3 regions of the Paenibacillus sp. FSL L8-0638 genome follow, and region 1 is predicted to be linked to each of the others. Evidence: riboswitches for the same ligand, from Rfam matches in the RefSeq annotation. Region 1 holds a riboswitch; each other region holds the start of a gene.
The links. Region 1 has a riboswitch for thiamine pyrophosphate ahead of MKY35_RS04625 (ECF transporter S component). Riboswitches for the same ligand answer to the same signal wherever they lie in the genome.
Positions count from the first base shown of each region.

Region 2: another riboswitch for thiamine pyrophosphate. It lies ahead of MKY35_RS02105 (ABC transporter substrate-binding protein); the one in region 1 lies ahead of MKY35_RS04625 (ECF transporter S component).
Region 3: another riboswitch for thiamine pyrophosphate. It lies ahead of tenA (thiaminase II); the one in region 1 lies ahead of MKY35_RS04625 (ECF transporter S component).

Region 1 is NZ_CP151960.1:1,026,357-1,031,475, reverse strand. It holds gene MKY35_RS04635 (energy-coupling factor transporter transmembrane component T) at 1-731, opposite strand, end outside; gene MKY35_RS04630 (ABC transporter ATP-binding protein) at 706-2,157, opposite strand; gene MKY35_RS04625 (ECF transporter S component) at 2,157-2,753, opposite strand; TPP riboswitch at 3,009-3,120, opposite strand; gene MKY35_RS04620 (TatD family hydrolase) at 3,164-3,961, opposite strand; gene MKY35_RS04615 (polynucleotide kinase-phosphatase) at 3,982-5,119, opposite strand, start outside.
Region 2 is NZ_CP151960.1:471,529-476,647, reverse strand. It holds gene MKY35_RS02115 (bifunctional 2',3'-cyclic-nucleotide 2'-phosphodiesterase/3'-nucleotidase) at 1-1,085, opposite strand, end outside; gene MKY35_RS02110 (pyridoxamine 5'-phosphate oxidase family protein) at 1,310-1,744, opposite strand; TPP riboswitch at 2,015-2,124, shown strand; gene MKY35_RS02105 (ABC transporter substrate-binding protein) at 2,319-3,362, shown strand; gene MKY35_RS02100 (hypothetical protein) at 3,371-3,553, opposite strand; gene MKY35_RS02095 (MTH1187 family thiamine-binding protein) at 3,862-4,155, shown strand; gene MKY35_RS02090 (ABC transporter permease) at 4,152-4,928, shown strand; gene MKY35_RS02085 (ABC transporter ATP-binding protein) at 4,973-5,119, shown strand, end outside.
Region 3 is NZ_CP151960.1:4,584,722-4,589,840, reverse strand. It holds gene thiM (hydroxyethylthiazole kinase) at 1-793, opposite strand, end outside; gene tenA (thiaminase II) at 868-1,557, opposite strand; TPP riboswitch at 1,696-1,798, opposite strand; gene MKY35_RS20275 (AEC family transporter) at 1,978-2,931, opposite strand; gene MKY35_RS20270 (NAD-dependent malic enzyme) at 3,006-4,727, opposite strand.

The DNA of each region.
Region 1 (5,119 bases):
AGCATGACGACAAAATAGAATATGAATACAATATCTATAGCCGAATAGCCGATCGCATAATAATACGTTCGCTTGGTTTCATTGGTAAAACCCTTGGCTTCCATAGCAATAGCAATGCGCTGGGCACGCCGAATACTTTGAGCGAGTAGCGGAATCGCATACCTGCGAAGCGTGGCATACATATTCCATTTGGACACATGCTGATGTAAACCTCGAATACGGTGGGCTTGTCTCAATGCCTGGAATTCCTCCACCATCATAGGCATCAACCGCATGGCTGCCAAAAAGCTGTATGCATACTTCGGAGGGAGCTTCCATTGCTGCATCAGTGAATAAAAAAGGTCCACTGGACGAGTCGTTAAACCAAACAACAAACCTACCGCAGCCATACTCAGCGCACGAAAGCCCAGATGCATGCCTCGGTAAAAGCTTTCCTGCGTCACATGGATCAAGCCCCATGTCCACCAGGTCGTCACCCCTTTGCCGAACATCATCATGCCCGTTGAAGTTGAAATAAACACCAATATAAAGGGAGACCCGTATAGCAGCAGCCTCTTCCATGGATGGCCTGACCAGACAAGCAGCAACAGCATAGCACACGCAACATTAAACATGACATTCGGATCATGAATGACTATAACGACCACAAACAGGATGGAAAACATCACGAGCTTTAGGCCCGGATTCACGCGATGCAGCCATGTTTTATGATGGGGAAAGGACAGGTTCATACTGTAGTTCCCCTTTCTGAATCCGCCATGTATCGGTACAATATCGACGGACAATTTCCGGGTCATGGGTGACCATCACAATGGCCGTGCCCGCCGCTCTCAGCTGCTCCAACATATCCAGCATGACAAAGGTATTACGCGCATCCTGCCCAAAGGTCGGTTCATCGAGCAGCAGCACTTCCGGCTCACGAATCATAGCCGTAGCAATACTCAACCGCCTTTTTTGGCCTAACGAAAGCTGATACGGATGACGCTCGTCCAGCCGCTCCAGTCCGAACTGTACGAGCATCCGATCGACCCGTTCCCGGCACTGTTCAACGGTATACAAGCTCTTGGGTAACGAATACTCTAGTTCCTTTCGTACGGTATGCGATACAAATTGCAGCTCGGGATTTTGAAACGCGAACCCGATACGCTCTGCCAGTTGTTCTGTACTGCCTGCCTCAATTCCGCGCACGCTATAACGTCCCTGTGTGCGAAGTAAGCGCATCATGGAGAGCAGCAGCGAGCTTTTGCCAGCCCCGTTTTCACCAACCACGCCAATCCAGTCGCCAGGCTTCACCTGCGCATGCTCCACATAAATCACTGAACTTAAACCGCGGAGGCCGCTAAAATGTTCCAGCTCCAGCACATCAGTCCCCGTACCATTCTGCTGTGTCACTGCTTCACTCCAACGTGGCGAAGACGATTCATTCCATACTCCCGGATGCCACACGCCGTACTCGGACAATGCCTGCCGGTGCACATGAAATACTTCTTCGGCCCTTCCATCCGCAATGATCTCCCCTTGAGCAGAAAGCACCACAATCCGATCCACATCATGGACAATTTCATTAATTTTATGTTCCACGATCACCAGTGTCTGGTCTGCCGAAATGTTGCGAATGGTATCCCACACCTGTGTAGTGCCTTCCTCGTCCAACAAAGCCGTGGGCTCATCCAGAAAAAGCACTTCTGGCTCCATAGCCAGCACAGACGCAATCGCCAGCCGCTGCTTCATTCCCTGTGACATACTGCCAATGGGCATATGTATATCATCCGTCGATAGACCAACCTGTATCAGTAGCTCGCGAATACGGGATCGCATCTGCTCCCGGGGAACCTGATTATTTTCCAACACAAAAGCCAGTTCCTCATCTGCATATGACATACAGAACTGCGTATCAGGATCTTGAAATACAATACCTGAGACACTTGGGATTACAGCAGCATCGCATTTCATAGGCACTTCTATCGTGCGTGGAATCAGACCGCTTAACACTTGGAGCAGTGTTGATTTACCGCATCCACTCGGTCCCAGTAGCAGCAGCTTTTCCCCCTTGCGGACAGACAAAGACATATTGTGAAAAAGCAGCTCTTGCTCACCGGGGAATTTCAACCGTAGCCGGGTGATCGAAGCCACCACATCTTCGGTTGCCCGGCTCATCAATCCAGCCCCTTATAATCTTGTTCCGTTGCAGGCCTCAAACTTCGCGTGACTCCGGTTACCTCCAATGCCTTAGCCAGATAGAACGCGAATACCCCGGCAATCACAATACTGCCAATCATCCGAAATCCAATATACAAAACATAGTTCCAAGTCGATAGCTGATCAATATACCCGTAGCTGAAGTCTAAAATCAGAGAAGTGACAGCCGCCCCAGCCGCAGCTAGCGAAGCAACCCACAGGTTTGCGTTCCGATACAGAAAAGCCGCAAAAAACAGCTCCGCTCCCAAGCCTTGCAGCAGGCCATAGTACAAAGTGGACATGCCCCATTCGCTTCCCAAAAAAGCACTGACCGTTGCCGCTGCCACCTCTGCCAAAATTGCAACACCCGGCTTGCGAATGATGAGATAAGCAAACGTGCCTGCCATAAACCACATGCCATACATCAGTTGCTCGGCGTGTAGCCCAAATGGTTTCATCAAATCATAGGCAGGCCCCCATATTTTATAGACCAAACCGAACACAACAGATATCACAATCGTGACCAAAATATCAGTCAGCTTCAACCCTTTGGACGCTCTTACAGTAGTATTCATTATTGCGTGCTCCCCTTTTCCTTATAGTTGGCCTCTTGGCCATAAAAAAAAGCTTGTCTGGAGCTGAATCTCCAGGCAAGCTTTATGCGCAGTAAAAGGTGAAGCACCATACAAAACGTCATTTGTCGATATGCCTTGATGCCTTATATAACCAGTAGTGTAAGCTACTACACTGATATTAAGCCAAGTCAGGGTCAAGGTAAAATGCTAGGACATGCATTGAATCTATCGACAACCGCAAAACAAGCGGCATTCTTGTATAGTGTTCTTGGTTTCTCTACGCTGGCATTACCCAGATCAGATTTTACGGTCAGTGGCAAGGGCCACCCTCTCAGCCTGACTTTCTCAAGCTCCCGACAATGCTTTTTTAATTCACTATAATATATACCACATTTTTGGCTTTGACAATCCTATAATCCGAAGAAACGCTTAGCCGTTTCCGTCGTCGCAATTTCGATCTCCATCATGCTACGGCCTGTGCACTCGGCAATCGTAGCGGCGATGTGAGCGAGATACATCGGCTCATTACGCCCTTCTTTGGGCTTCACGGGCAGATTACGCGGGGTCAGAAATGGAGCATCCGTTTCAATCATCAACCGGTCTAGCGGAATATCCCTAACCAGCTCACGCAGATGTTTGCCACGCCGTTCGTCGCAAATCCAGCCGGTGATCCCGATATACAGTCCCATTTCTACATACGTATGCAGTTCCTGTTCCGTGCCGGTAAAACAATGCACTACCACTTTATCGACAAGCCCTTGATACTCCCGCAGCATAGCGGCAAAGTCCTCATGTGCATCTCGTTCATGCAGAAATAACGGCATTTTCAGCTCACCCGCCAGTTGGATTTGCTCGCCAAACCATCGGCGCTGCACATCACGTGGCGAAAAATCACGGTTATAGTCCAATCCGCATTCCCCTATGGATACGACCTGCGGCTGACCCGCCAACTGGCGGAGCTGCTGAATCGTGTCTGCACTGCAGTCTTTGGCATCATGGGGATGCACGCCAGCTGTCGCATACAGCTTGCCCGGATAACGCGCTGCATACTGAGAAGCTTCCCGACTGCTGCGGACACTGGTCCCGGTAATAATCAGCGGTGAAATCCCTACAGCCGCGGCTCTCTCTACCACCTGTTCCCGATCTGCATGAAACGAACGATGCATCAAGTTCACACCAATATCAATTAACGGTGTACCCCTTTCCATCTCAATCCCTCCCTCGCAAACTACAATCTTGGATCAATCGGCTCTGATTCCAGAGATAGTGCGGCAAGGACGCATTCATGAATACGATCTACCGTATCCTTGCGGACAAAACGTTCCACGCCTTCCATACCAAGCGCTCCTTCCATCAGGGCATGACGCTCCTTTTTGTTCGTTCGACGCTGCTTCAGACGCTTTAAATTCTCAGGGGCAAGATAATCCATACCGTAAATGATGTGCAAATACTTCCGGCCTCTCACCTTGATTGCAGGCTGAATCATCTTGTCCCGATTTTTCATCAAAAAGCGTTCCGGCTTGATCACAATCCCCTCATGACCATCCTCTGTCATCTCGTTCCACCAACGAATGACCTCTTCCTCACTTGCTTCGTCCGTGATCACGCGATACTCTGTCTCCATAAACAGGGAAGACAGCCCAGCCAGCTCCCGGTTTTGCTCCATATGCCAAATATGAGAATGGTCGAAAAAAGTCTTTCCGCTGTGTGCCAGCGTATGAAACGGTGCGATACGAATTTCATCCAGACCGTCCACATCCCAGCAATATTTTTGAAAAGCCTCTTGAAACGTCACGGCATTCGCGTACTTCTGTTCCATTTCCTCCAACCAGTCTCCAACCTCTCGGCCCGCAACCTTCGCCTGCTTCAGCTTGTCTATCAGCTTACTGCGATCCAGCAGAGCTGCCTCCCCCACATGGGCATACTGTGCAGCAATCAGTTCCCGAGCCTTGAGATTCCACGGTACAATTTCCGCATCCAGCAACACAAAATCCGTCTGGTTCCGTTCAAAATATCCAGCCGTCTGTAGATCCACATTCAGCTTTTCCAGCACTTGCTTCCCAAGGCTTTGTTCAAAGAAAGCTCTCCCGCTCCGACTGTAGATCGTGCCCAATGTCGGGTAGCCTACATACTCGACAGCGGCCTGTTCGTTTTTGAATAATAGCAAAATAGCCCGGCTACCCATATGCTTTTTCTCCGCTACCATCGTTTGTACACCTTGCCCGCGATAATAAGCCAGCGCCTCACGCGGATGCTCCAGATATCCTTCCTCTGCAGAAACCGTGGGAGCAGGACTCATCGTCGGCGGAATGTACACCAGTTCCTCCATCGGTACTGTCACATGTGACACGGTATCTATAGCGGTT
Region 2 (5,119 bases), 550 kb from region 1:
TCAATCAGTTTAAATTCAGGGATAAACTGCACAGTCTGATTAGTGGTGCTCACAACCGGACGCACTTGAGATTGAGAGTTAGTCACGTTCCACTCGCGATTTTTCTTTTCTAGGCTCAGGTCAATGATACCCAGATCCTTGCCCCATGAGGAAGCTTCCACGGCCGGTACGCCATTAATGGTTCCCTTATCCAGATCTACACCCTTCATATCTTTAAAATCAGGGCCAGGGAAAGATTTATGAGCATGCCCAAACAGAATAGCGTTAATTCCGTCCACCTGGCTCAAATACTTAACGGCATTCTCCATCAGTGGCGTTTGTGGCACATCCTCATAACCGGTATGCGCAAGCACGACAATAATGTCAGCACCTTCCGTCTTCATTTGAGGAATAAACTTTTTCGCCGTTTCCACAATATCCTTCGTAACGACTTTATCCTTCAAATTGGCTTCATCCCACTGCATAATTTGAGGTGTGACCAGACCGATCACACCCACTCTGAGTGTATGCTCTTCGCCCTTCTCGTCCGTTACTGTTTTATCAAGAATCTGATAAGGGGTAAAATAATTTTTAGTAGCTTGGCCCCCTTTATCAACATAAACGTTCGCATTTACATAAGGAAAATCAGCTCCCTTGAGCGATTTGTCCAGAAAGTCGAGACCGTAGTTGAATTCATGGTTGCCCACTGTAGCTGCATCATAGCCCATCAGGTTCATCATCTTGTAGACCGGATGGACACCGCCTTCTTTCTCAAAGGTTTTGTTGCGGGCCATATAATCGCCTAATGGGTTGCCCTGCAGCAAATCACCATTATCGAACAGCATACTGTTTCTTGTTTCACTACGTGCCTTCTGGATCAAGCTAGCTGTACTAACCAAGCCATACTCGTTGGTTTCTTTGTCCGAATAGTAATCGTAGTTCATCAGGGACGCATGGATATCCGTTGTTTCCATGATCCGCAAATTCACCGTAGCGCTATCACGAGAATCACTAGCTGCCCAGGATGGAACGGCTGAAAACACCAGCATGCTACAAGCTACAACTGCTGCTGTAAACCCTTTAAACCAATTTTTACGTAATAACAAAATATACCCCTCCTCATTAAGGTGTATGCCTCATATACATACTTTTGCACATATATGTAAGCCTTGAACCCACCATTTCTATTTTAATCCAACGCCAGACAAAAGAGTAGTCATTTACTTAAAATTATTTATGAAAAAATAATTAATTTTCTCAAACATAAAAAAACCAGCAAACCTCCTAATAAAAACTCGGAGATTCACTGGTCTATCCATTTATATTCGTATTATTTCTTCCACACCTGGCGCTCCGTTTGCTGACCCACATACTCAATGCGAGTCGGATTCACGTCCAGAATGACATAATCGGGATCATCCGGTCCGGAGAACCATTCCTTCAAGGAATCGTTCCACACTTGTTTGCGCAGCCCCTCATCAGCTGTAATCTGGACGGTAGCCTCCACTTCTACAACTTCCTTCGTACCGCCAACCTCATAACCCAGCAGCAGGTAAGCATTCGGATTGTCCTTTAGCTCATCCACTTTATGCGTTTTGCGATCTGTCGCCAGATGAATGTTCATTCCATCGTTAAAAAGGGCCATATAGCGTACTTTCGGTTTGCCACCCTCTACCGTACCTAACGAACAAAATTTGTTGTTATCCAAAGCCTTCACAATGGCTTGTTCCAGTTGGTTGCGATCCAATGTTTCCGTTTTACCCACAGTACAACAACTCCTTTTCACGAATTAGAATTCTCTACGGCCATGCCATTGGGCACCAGCCCATCTGAACCTACCTGCGCTGCTGTTCTGAAAATAACATGACCGGATCGAATCGGATTGATTCATACTCATTTTCAGATCAAAGCTCACAGTAAAAGTGTACCCTGTCGTTCGGCAAATGAACCGTCATCTCTCCCTTCATGCTGGACAGACCTGCATTCAAAGCATATAATCGTCGTAGTAAACCCGAATAAATGAACCCATTAAACCATACAATGCCAGGGGTGCTGGAATCGGCCGGCTGAGAGTGTGTCCCAAGACACTGACCCTTACAACCTGATCTGGGTAATGCCAGCGTAGGAATGCTTAAGCAAGATGTGCCTTTTTTACATAGGACCATCCCTTACTTTGGTATATACAAGCGCAAGCGTCCCGGAAACTCGGGACGCTTTTTTTGTTGAGGATTAAGTTGTTGGAAAGATCGCGTCCGGCAGATGTTATTTTTATGAAAGTGGGAAACTTAAGCTGTCTGATTGGATGGATACCGGGTAATCAAAAGGAGAGAACACTAACGATGAAGCGCATGAAAATATTAAGCCTGGGACTGATCAGTCTGTGGCTCATGGCCCTGACCCTGACCGCTTGCGGTGGAAGTCCCCCTACATCCCAAGAAGCGGCTTCCGCTACCGACACTCAAACGTCTACTCCGGCAAAGGGGCTCAAAGATGTTAAAATCGTGCTCGACTGGACACCCAATACGAATCATACGGGACTCTATGTCGCCAAGGACAAAGGATTTTACGAAAAAGCAGGTTTGAATGTCCAAATTGTTCAACCTGGTTCAGGCGGAGCCGATCAAATGGTTGCTTCTAATGCTGCACCTTTTGGTATCAGCTACCAAGAAGGCGTCACACAGGCCCGCACGCAAGGCGTGCCGCTTGTATCCATCGCTGCGGTGATTCAGCATAATACCTCAGGCTTCGCAGCCCCGGTAGATCGCGGAATTAAAAGCCCGAAAGATTTTGAAGGTAAAAAATACGGCGGTTGGGGCTCTCCCGTAGAAGAAGCGGTCATGAAATCCATCATGGATTCAGACAAAGGCGATGTGAGCAAAGTGAAGATCGTCAACATGGGTAATGCAGACTATTTTACAGCCGTGAAGCGGGATATCGACTTTGCCTGGATTTTCTACGCATGGACCGGAATCGAGGCCCAACTTCGAGGTGAGCCATTGGATATGCTGTATGTAAAAGATTATTCCAAAAGCCTCGATTACTATACGCCTGTAATTGTGAGCAACGAACAGACGATAAAAAATGATCCCGAGCTGGTTAAAGCGTTCATGGACGCTACCGCCCAAGGCTATGAATACACTATCGCCCATCCGGAAGAAGCCGCGGACATCTTAAGCAAAGCTGTACCGGAGCTGGATAAAAAACTGGTACTTGCCAGCCAAAAATGGCTAAGCCCACGTTATCAGGATGATGCCGCGCAATGGGGCGTGCAAAAAGCGGAGGTATGGCAAAACTATTCGGACTGGATGTACGAACGCAAGCTGCTCAGCAAGCCTTTGGAAGTCGATAAGGCCTTCACAAACGACTTCTTGCCCAAGCGTTGATTATGTTGTTAAAACGCTAAATAAGACTGAACTAGAGAAGTGAACGAAGCGCCACTACGCAGTCGGATGATGCTTCCCATCGCTGTTATATCCAGATTTCTTTTATGAATATCCAGAGGTTGAAATCTGGTTACAAAGGCGAATGCTAACGCTTGTACAGCACCATTCCGCCCACTTCGTTCTCGTTCCACTTGGTTTATTCTTTAGTTTCATATTATCTAAGCGCTAAGTAGGTACGTTTGTGTGTTAAAAATGCCGCACAAACCAGCTTTAAAAATAGGGTGCTTTTAAGGCGGGCAGCAGCGTAGCGGTTCATTTGAAATCTGGAGAAGCGGAGCGTTCGCCTTTGCAGGGGAATTCTTACCTTTGAAAACTTAAATAATCCAAGAATCCCCCTGCAACAGCGATCGTAAGACCAAATGAAACGCGGAGCGGTCTCAAACGCCTTAAACCACCCTATTTTTCTAAAACACTCCAAATGAAGGACAGGTGAATTTGCATGGCTAATACACTGCTCAGTATTCAAGTAATCCCTAAAACTCCTAATAACGAGGACTCTTACCCGTATGTAGATAAGGCGATTGAGGTCATTCAGCGCTCCGGTATCAAACATCAGGTGAACCCATTGGATACGACCATGGAGGGCGAGCTCGACGAGTTGCTGAAAGTGGTTAAAGAAATGCATGAGGCTTTGACGGAAGCGGGCAGTCCCAGCGTCATTTCACAGATCAAAATCGCACATAACCCACAAGGCATCAGCATGAACAAGCTGACCGAGAAATATCGCCCATGAATCCGAAAGGCAAGAACGCATCCTGGTGGAAAAGCGTATGGCCGCCCCTTGTGGCGGTCCTCTTCTTTTTAGCGGCCTGGCAGGGGGCGGTTTCCTATTTGCATGTTGAATCCTGGCTACTGCCAGCTCCATCCCTCATCGTACACGAGGGCATAGCCCAGACGGCGCTGCTTGGTGCCCATACATGGGCTACAATTCGCCTGACACTTGCGGGATTCGCTATAGGGACAGCAACGGGACTGTTGATCGCCATCTTTCTTCATACCATTCCTTTTCTCAAATCCGCCCTGTATCCGCTGCTTATCCTGAGCCAAAACATTCCGATCATCGCCCTGGGGCCGCTGCTCATGGTGTGGTTTGGTTTTGGCATGTTGCCCAAGCTGATGGTCATTACCTTAGTATGCTTTTTTCCCGTGGCTGTAGCGACCATGGACGGGCTGACACGGACGGACCGTATGATGATGAACTATATGCAGATGTCGGGTGCAGGCCGCATGGCTATTTTTATGAAGCTGGAGTTGCCACACTCGTTGCCGCAAGTATTCTCCGGCATCAAGATTGCTGCCACCTACAGTGTGATGGGCGCAATTATTGCCGAATGGATTGGTGCGAGCGAAGGAATCGGATATTATATGTTGCTGCAAAAATCGGCCTATCGCACGGACCTCATTTTTGCCGCCATCGGCATCATTGTCGCGCTCAGTTTACTGATGTTTGTCATCATAGTACTACTGGAAAAATGGCTGGTTCGCTGGAAACCAGATCAGGAATAGCTTCCTCCTTGAATTAAATACAGCAAAGAAAGGACGTGGCACGTATGAGTCTGCATCCGACTGACTTATCATCACATAACGTGGCTAATGAACAACGAGCCCGGGAACAGCAGAGTCCTTCGACTGCCCCTCCTGCTCTGGAATTGGACGGGATCAGCCTCGCCTTCCGCGAAAAGCGAAGCTTACTGCCC
Region 3 (5,119 bases), 2.3 Mb from region 1:
GCCCCTCCAGCGAACCTGTATGTAGTTTGGCGAGCTCGTCGAGAAAGGCAATCTGGAAGCTTCCGGGCCCCAGTTCTGCGGTACGTGCTGCGGCTCGGGAAGCTGCTGCACCGTAAAATGCCAAGCCTGCCGTACCTGCGAGCAGCAAGTTGGGTTCAACAGCTGCAAAGGCACCTAACACAGAGGTCAGCAGGCAGCCTGCTCCGGTTACCTTCGTGAGCAGTGCGTCTCCGCCGCTAATCATTCGTGCTTCGGCCCCATCGGTGATGACGTCCTCTTTTCCAGTAATGACAACCATAGTATTGAGCGTTCGAGCAGCCCGAATTGCCAGATCGACATTGCCGCTGTCAGCACTGTCACCAGCATCTACGCCTTTAATCTCACGGGCTTCTCCAACAAGATGCGCGACTTCGGCTGCATTGCCCCGCACCAATGAGATTTTGACTTCTCTCAGGATTCGCAGTGCCGACTCAGTTCTAAAGCTCGTTGCTCCCGCACCGACCGGATCTAGCAGGACCGGGACACCGTGTGCATTTGCTGATTGTCCAGCAATGATCATGGCATCCACCAGTTCGCGGTTCAGCGTACCGATGTTTAATACGACGGCTCCCGCTATTTTTGCCATGTCTGCTACTTCCTCGGGTGCATAGGCCATCACCGGGGAGGCGCCCAATGCATACAGGCCGTTGGCCGTAAAGTTGGTGACTACCACATTGGTGATATTGTGAACGAGGGGTTTGCTATTTTGTACCTTCGTTAGGAGATCCGAATAACTTTTTTCCCATGTACTCATCATGATTATCCTCTCTATAGTTGGTGGTTCAACAGGACATTAACCGTACTTCACGCATCGAATTGACAGGCTGACTATTCCAAGACCGTTGCCTGCATCTGGACCGGCCATTCTTCCTGCTTATAAGCCATGTCCCAGAACTTATATTCCAACTGGCAGCTCAGTATAAAATGCTCAATCATCCGCTCCCGCTCAGCAGCCGTTGCGCCTTCCGCCCAAGCATCTACACGTTCTCGGAACTTGAGTGTTGTATCATTAAGCTGGTCTCCATAGAAGCCCATCCATTCATAGAACGGATGGGACTCATCCGGCTTTACTTCATCCAGTAGCCTGCGGCCAATCTGGGCATACGTCCACATACATGGCAGCAGCACAGCCAAGATCTCACCCAGGCTGCCCTCATGCGCAACCGTCAGCATGTGACGGATATAGTGATGGGCCGACGGAGCGAGTGGATATCCCTGCAACTCTTCATAGGTCACCCCTGCGACAGCACAGAAATTTTGATGCGGATGAACCTCGCTGTGGAGAATAAAAGAGATTTGTTCATTAAATACAGCCATGTCCTCCCGATTCGTGCATTTGGAGATTGCGATACCATATATCCGCATGTAGGCGTTCAAATATTCAAAGTCCTGTTTTACATAGTGAATCAGCTGTCCCCTTGTCAAACTTCCTTCAGCAATACCTCTCACAAAGGGATGCTCAAAAATCGCTTGAAAAATGCCGTCCGCCTGCCGACGGAGTTCTTGTGTAAAACTCAATTTCCCCACCTCCATTAAATTGAAGAGCAAGAAGTCCTGTAAGGATACAATTCTGGAACAACGCTAAAAAGCCGCCCCGGAAAACTGGAGCGGCTTCAACAATAGGCCCAATGCGCAAAAAAAACGCTTGAAACCTTATATATAAAGGCTCCACTTTCCTACGCTAGTGCGAACTAGATCAGGTTCAAAGGGTCCAAGATACGTTCTTGTCTCAGCCATAGTGGCTCCCCTAGTGGACTTCTATTCTTTTGACTATTACTGTACATTCGTTCATACGCTATGTCAAACATACGTCTCTCTGGTCAAAGATCAAGTGATAGAGCTGAAGTTCGCTTTCGAGGGGAAAAAAGTGCTGGAGAAGGTCAGTTCCGTCTACACGAAGGAGTTTGCGGCAGGCTTCACTGTCTAATTAATCAGCATTTATACCAAAAGAGAAATCAGAACTGGGAGTGTAACGAGCGATATGACAGCACTGATGACAAAGGAGGAGGCTGTTTCTGATTCCAGGCTTTCGAAACGGGTGGCGATCATAGCAGCGACTGCTGAACCCGGGAAGGAAACGAGCAGAACTGCCTTCACAGTATCTGCAGACGACAGACCGCACAGGTAGGCGATCAGCAGCATTAATAAAGGCTGCACAATTGTTTTTAACAATGCGATGGCAAAGGCACTTACACTAAAACTAATGTTGCGTACGCCAATGGTCACTCCGACAGCGAATAAAGCGGCCCCGGACGTAATGTCTCCGATTTGATTCAACGATTTGTTCAACAAATCCGGTGAATGGAAGCCGAACAAGGTCAAAATTACACCAATCAGTGGAACCAGCGCCAGCGGTTCTTTTAATCCATGAAGAATGGAGTCCCAGATTAACCTTCCGAGGTGACCGTTCCGTTCTTTGCCTGAATTCCGGCTGGCTACGGTAGCTATAATAGTAGCCGCCGGGTCAAGGACGGCATTGACTACAATTCCCGTGAGCGCAATCGGAATGGCGACAGCAGAGGAACCGTAGATGGCTCCAAGCACCGGAATACCCATAAAAGCAAAGGTAGGCTGTGCTGAGTTCAAAGCAAACATAGCGGCATCCTTCACTGACTGCTTCCCCGCAAAGCGGGACAGTAGAAGGAGAACGGCAAAAAAGCCGACAATGCCAATGAACAGTGCCAGCAGGAATGGCCATTGCTCGATGAGTGCTTTCCTGTCCGTTGTCGTGATACCGATGAATAGATGCGCAGGCAGTGCAAATTTGGTAACGAGCGCATTTAAGGCCTTGGAGGAAGAGGCATCAAAGCTTTTGTAATGCCCCGCTAACCACCCTAAAATAATTACGAAAAAAATCGGCACCAAAATATACAAGATATGTCCGACACTCATAGATCGATTCTCCTTGCTTAAACTGACGTATTCTGCCTGTCTGAACAAGGCAATATTCTTCCCTAAACGGTGCATTAGTGAGGATGATGAATTACACTTTCTACTGCTTTGACCTTCGTATATTCCGGTTTCCACATTGCATCTCGTATAGCTTGTTCCACATTTGAAATGTGTGCTTGGGCTACCTGATCCTGAATCGCAGCTTTCGCAACCGCAACAGCAACAGCGTACGAAACATCACGTAATTTTCGGATATGAGGGAGCAGCGCACCGCCAGGCTTATTCGAATCCACGCCATTGGCAACGGCATCTGCTGCGGCTGAAAACATCGCAGGGGTAATCCTTTTGGCTTTAACTACGATCGCACCCAGACCTAGTCCCGGGAAAACAAAGGCATTGTTCGCCTGTCCAATTTCAAATTCAGTACCGTTATAGGTGACGGGCTCAAAAGGACTTCCGGTAGCGATCAATGCTTTGCCATCGGTCCACCGGATTAAATCCTCGGGTACCGCTTCGGCAAGGTTTGTAGGATTGGACATGGGCATGATGATCGGGCGTTCTACATGCTTGGCCATTTCCTTGATAATCTCTTCTGAAAAGGCACCGGCTACACCGGAAGTTCCGATCAATAGAGTAGGCTTCACCTGACGGATGACCTCCAGCAGTGGTATTTTTCCGTCATCCGACCGCGTCCATGAGCTGACCTCTTCTTTTTTACGTACATACGGTTTCTGATAATCCAGGACATCTTCCATATCGTCCGTTAACAGCCCGCGGTAATCAAAAGCCCAAAATGGCTTGAATGAATCCTCCTCCAAAAGACCATCCGCGATCATGGCTCCCCGAATTTGGTCAGCGTTGCCGATTCCTGCTGCCCCCGGGCCAAAGACAACTACTTTTTGCTCACGCAGCGGAATCTTGGTGACACCTACCGCCGAAAGAATCGCAGCCAAGGTTACCGCTCCTGTGCCTTGTATATCATCGTTGAAGGTGAGAATGCTTTGCCCATATTTTCTTATAATATGGCGGGCATTTACGCTACCCACATCTTCCCAATGTAAAAGCGCCTTCGGGAATTGAGCTGACGTTTTGCTGATAAAAGTATCAATAAACTGGTTATAGGCTTCTCCGCGAACCCGTTTGTGGCGGTTTCCGATGTACAGCGGATCATTCAGCAGCTTTTCATTATTCGTGCCCACATCCAGTACAATGGGCAGCACTCGCCCGGGATGAATGCCAGCCGCAGCTGTATACACAGCAAGCTTACCGATAGCAATGTTAATCCCCCCGACACCCCAGTCTCCGATGCCCAAAATACTTTCGGAATCCGTTACGACGATCAGATCCACATCTTCACCACTCAAACCGGAATTATAAAACGCTTGTCCAATACCGTTCGGGTTATCTATCGACAAATATACGCCCCCAGGGCGGTTGTACTCGTGACTATATTCTTGAATCGCGGTTCCGACGGTCGGTGTATAGACTACGGGTAGCATTTCACTTAAATGATCGGTTAGTAGCCGATAGTAGAGGACGACATTTCGGTTGTGGAGGTCGTTGAGAGAAGCATTTTTACGTAGCATGGTAGGTTGTGCGAGAAATTGCTGATATGCTCGTACGCTCTGTTTCTCCAATGAAAGGACGGTTGGAGGAAGGATTCCATCCAAACCCAGTTCTTTGCGTTCTTCTTCTGTAAAAGCAACGCCTTTGTTCAAAAGGGGATTTGCCAACACATCCTTCCCCCGTAAAGGAGTAGATAATGACCCATCGCGATTGACATAAAATGCTTCCATAGAAAGACCTTCCTTCTGTTCATTTACATAACTATTCATAACGAAAGATGACATGTTATCCATAGTATGGACGTGCCAATTTGTTTTATTCGTTTATTTCTATATGACAAAATAACCATATTCATTTCTTTCTATTGATCTAAAAGAACTAATTTTCGATATGGATTCGCTAACTAATGCTGAGAATTTTGGTTCTAATGAATCAGGTCTAAATACTCTGTTTTTATCAAATATGAAAATCAGTTTTTCTTCTCTTATTCCCTTATATATCATGGAGTGTCAGCTATTTTGTTAAGAAAATATGAAGTATTTGGACATTAATTTAACCCCTATAAACAAACATTTTTAATTCTTTTTCAACAAAATAGAACTATTCGGAGGAAAAGGAGAGG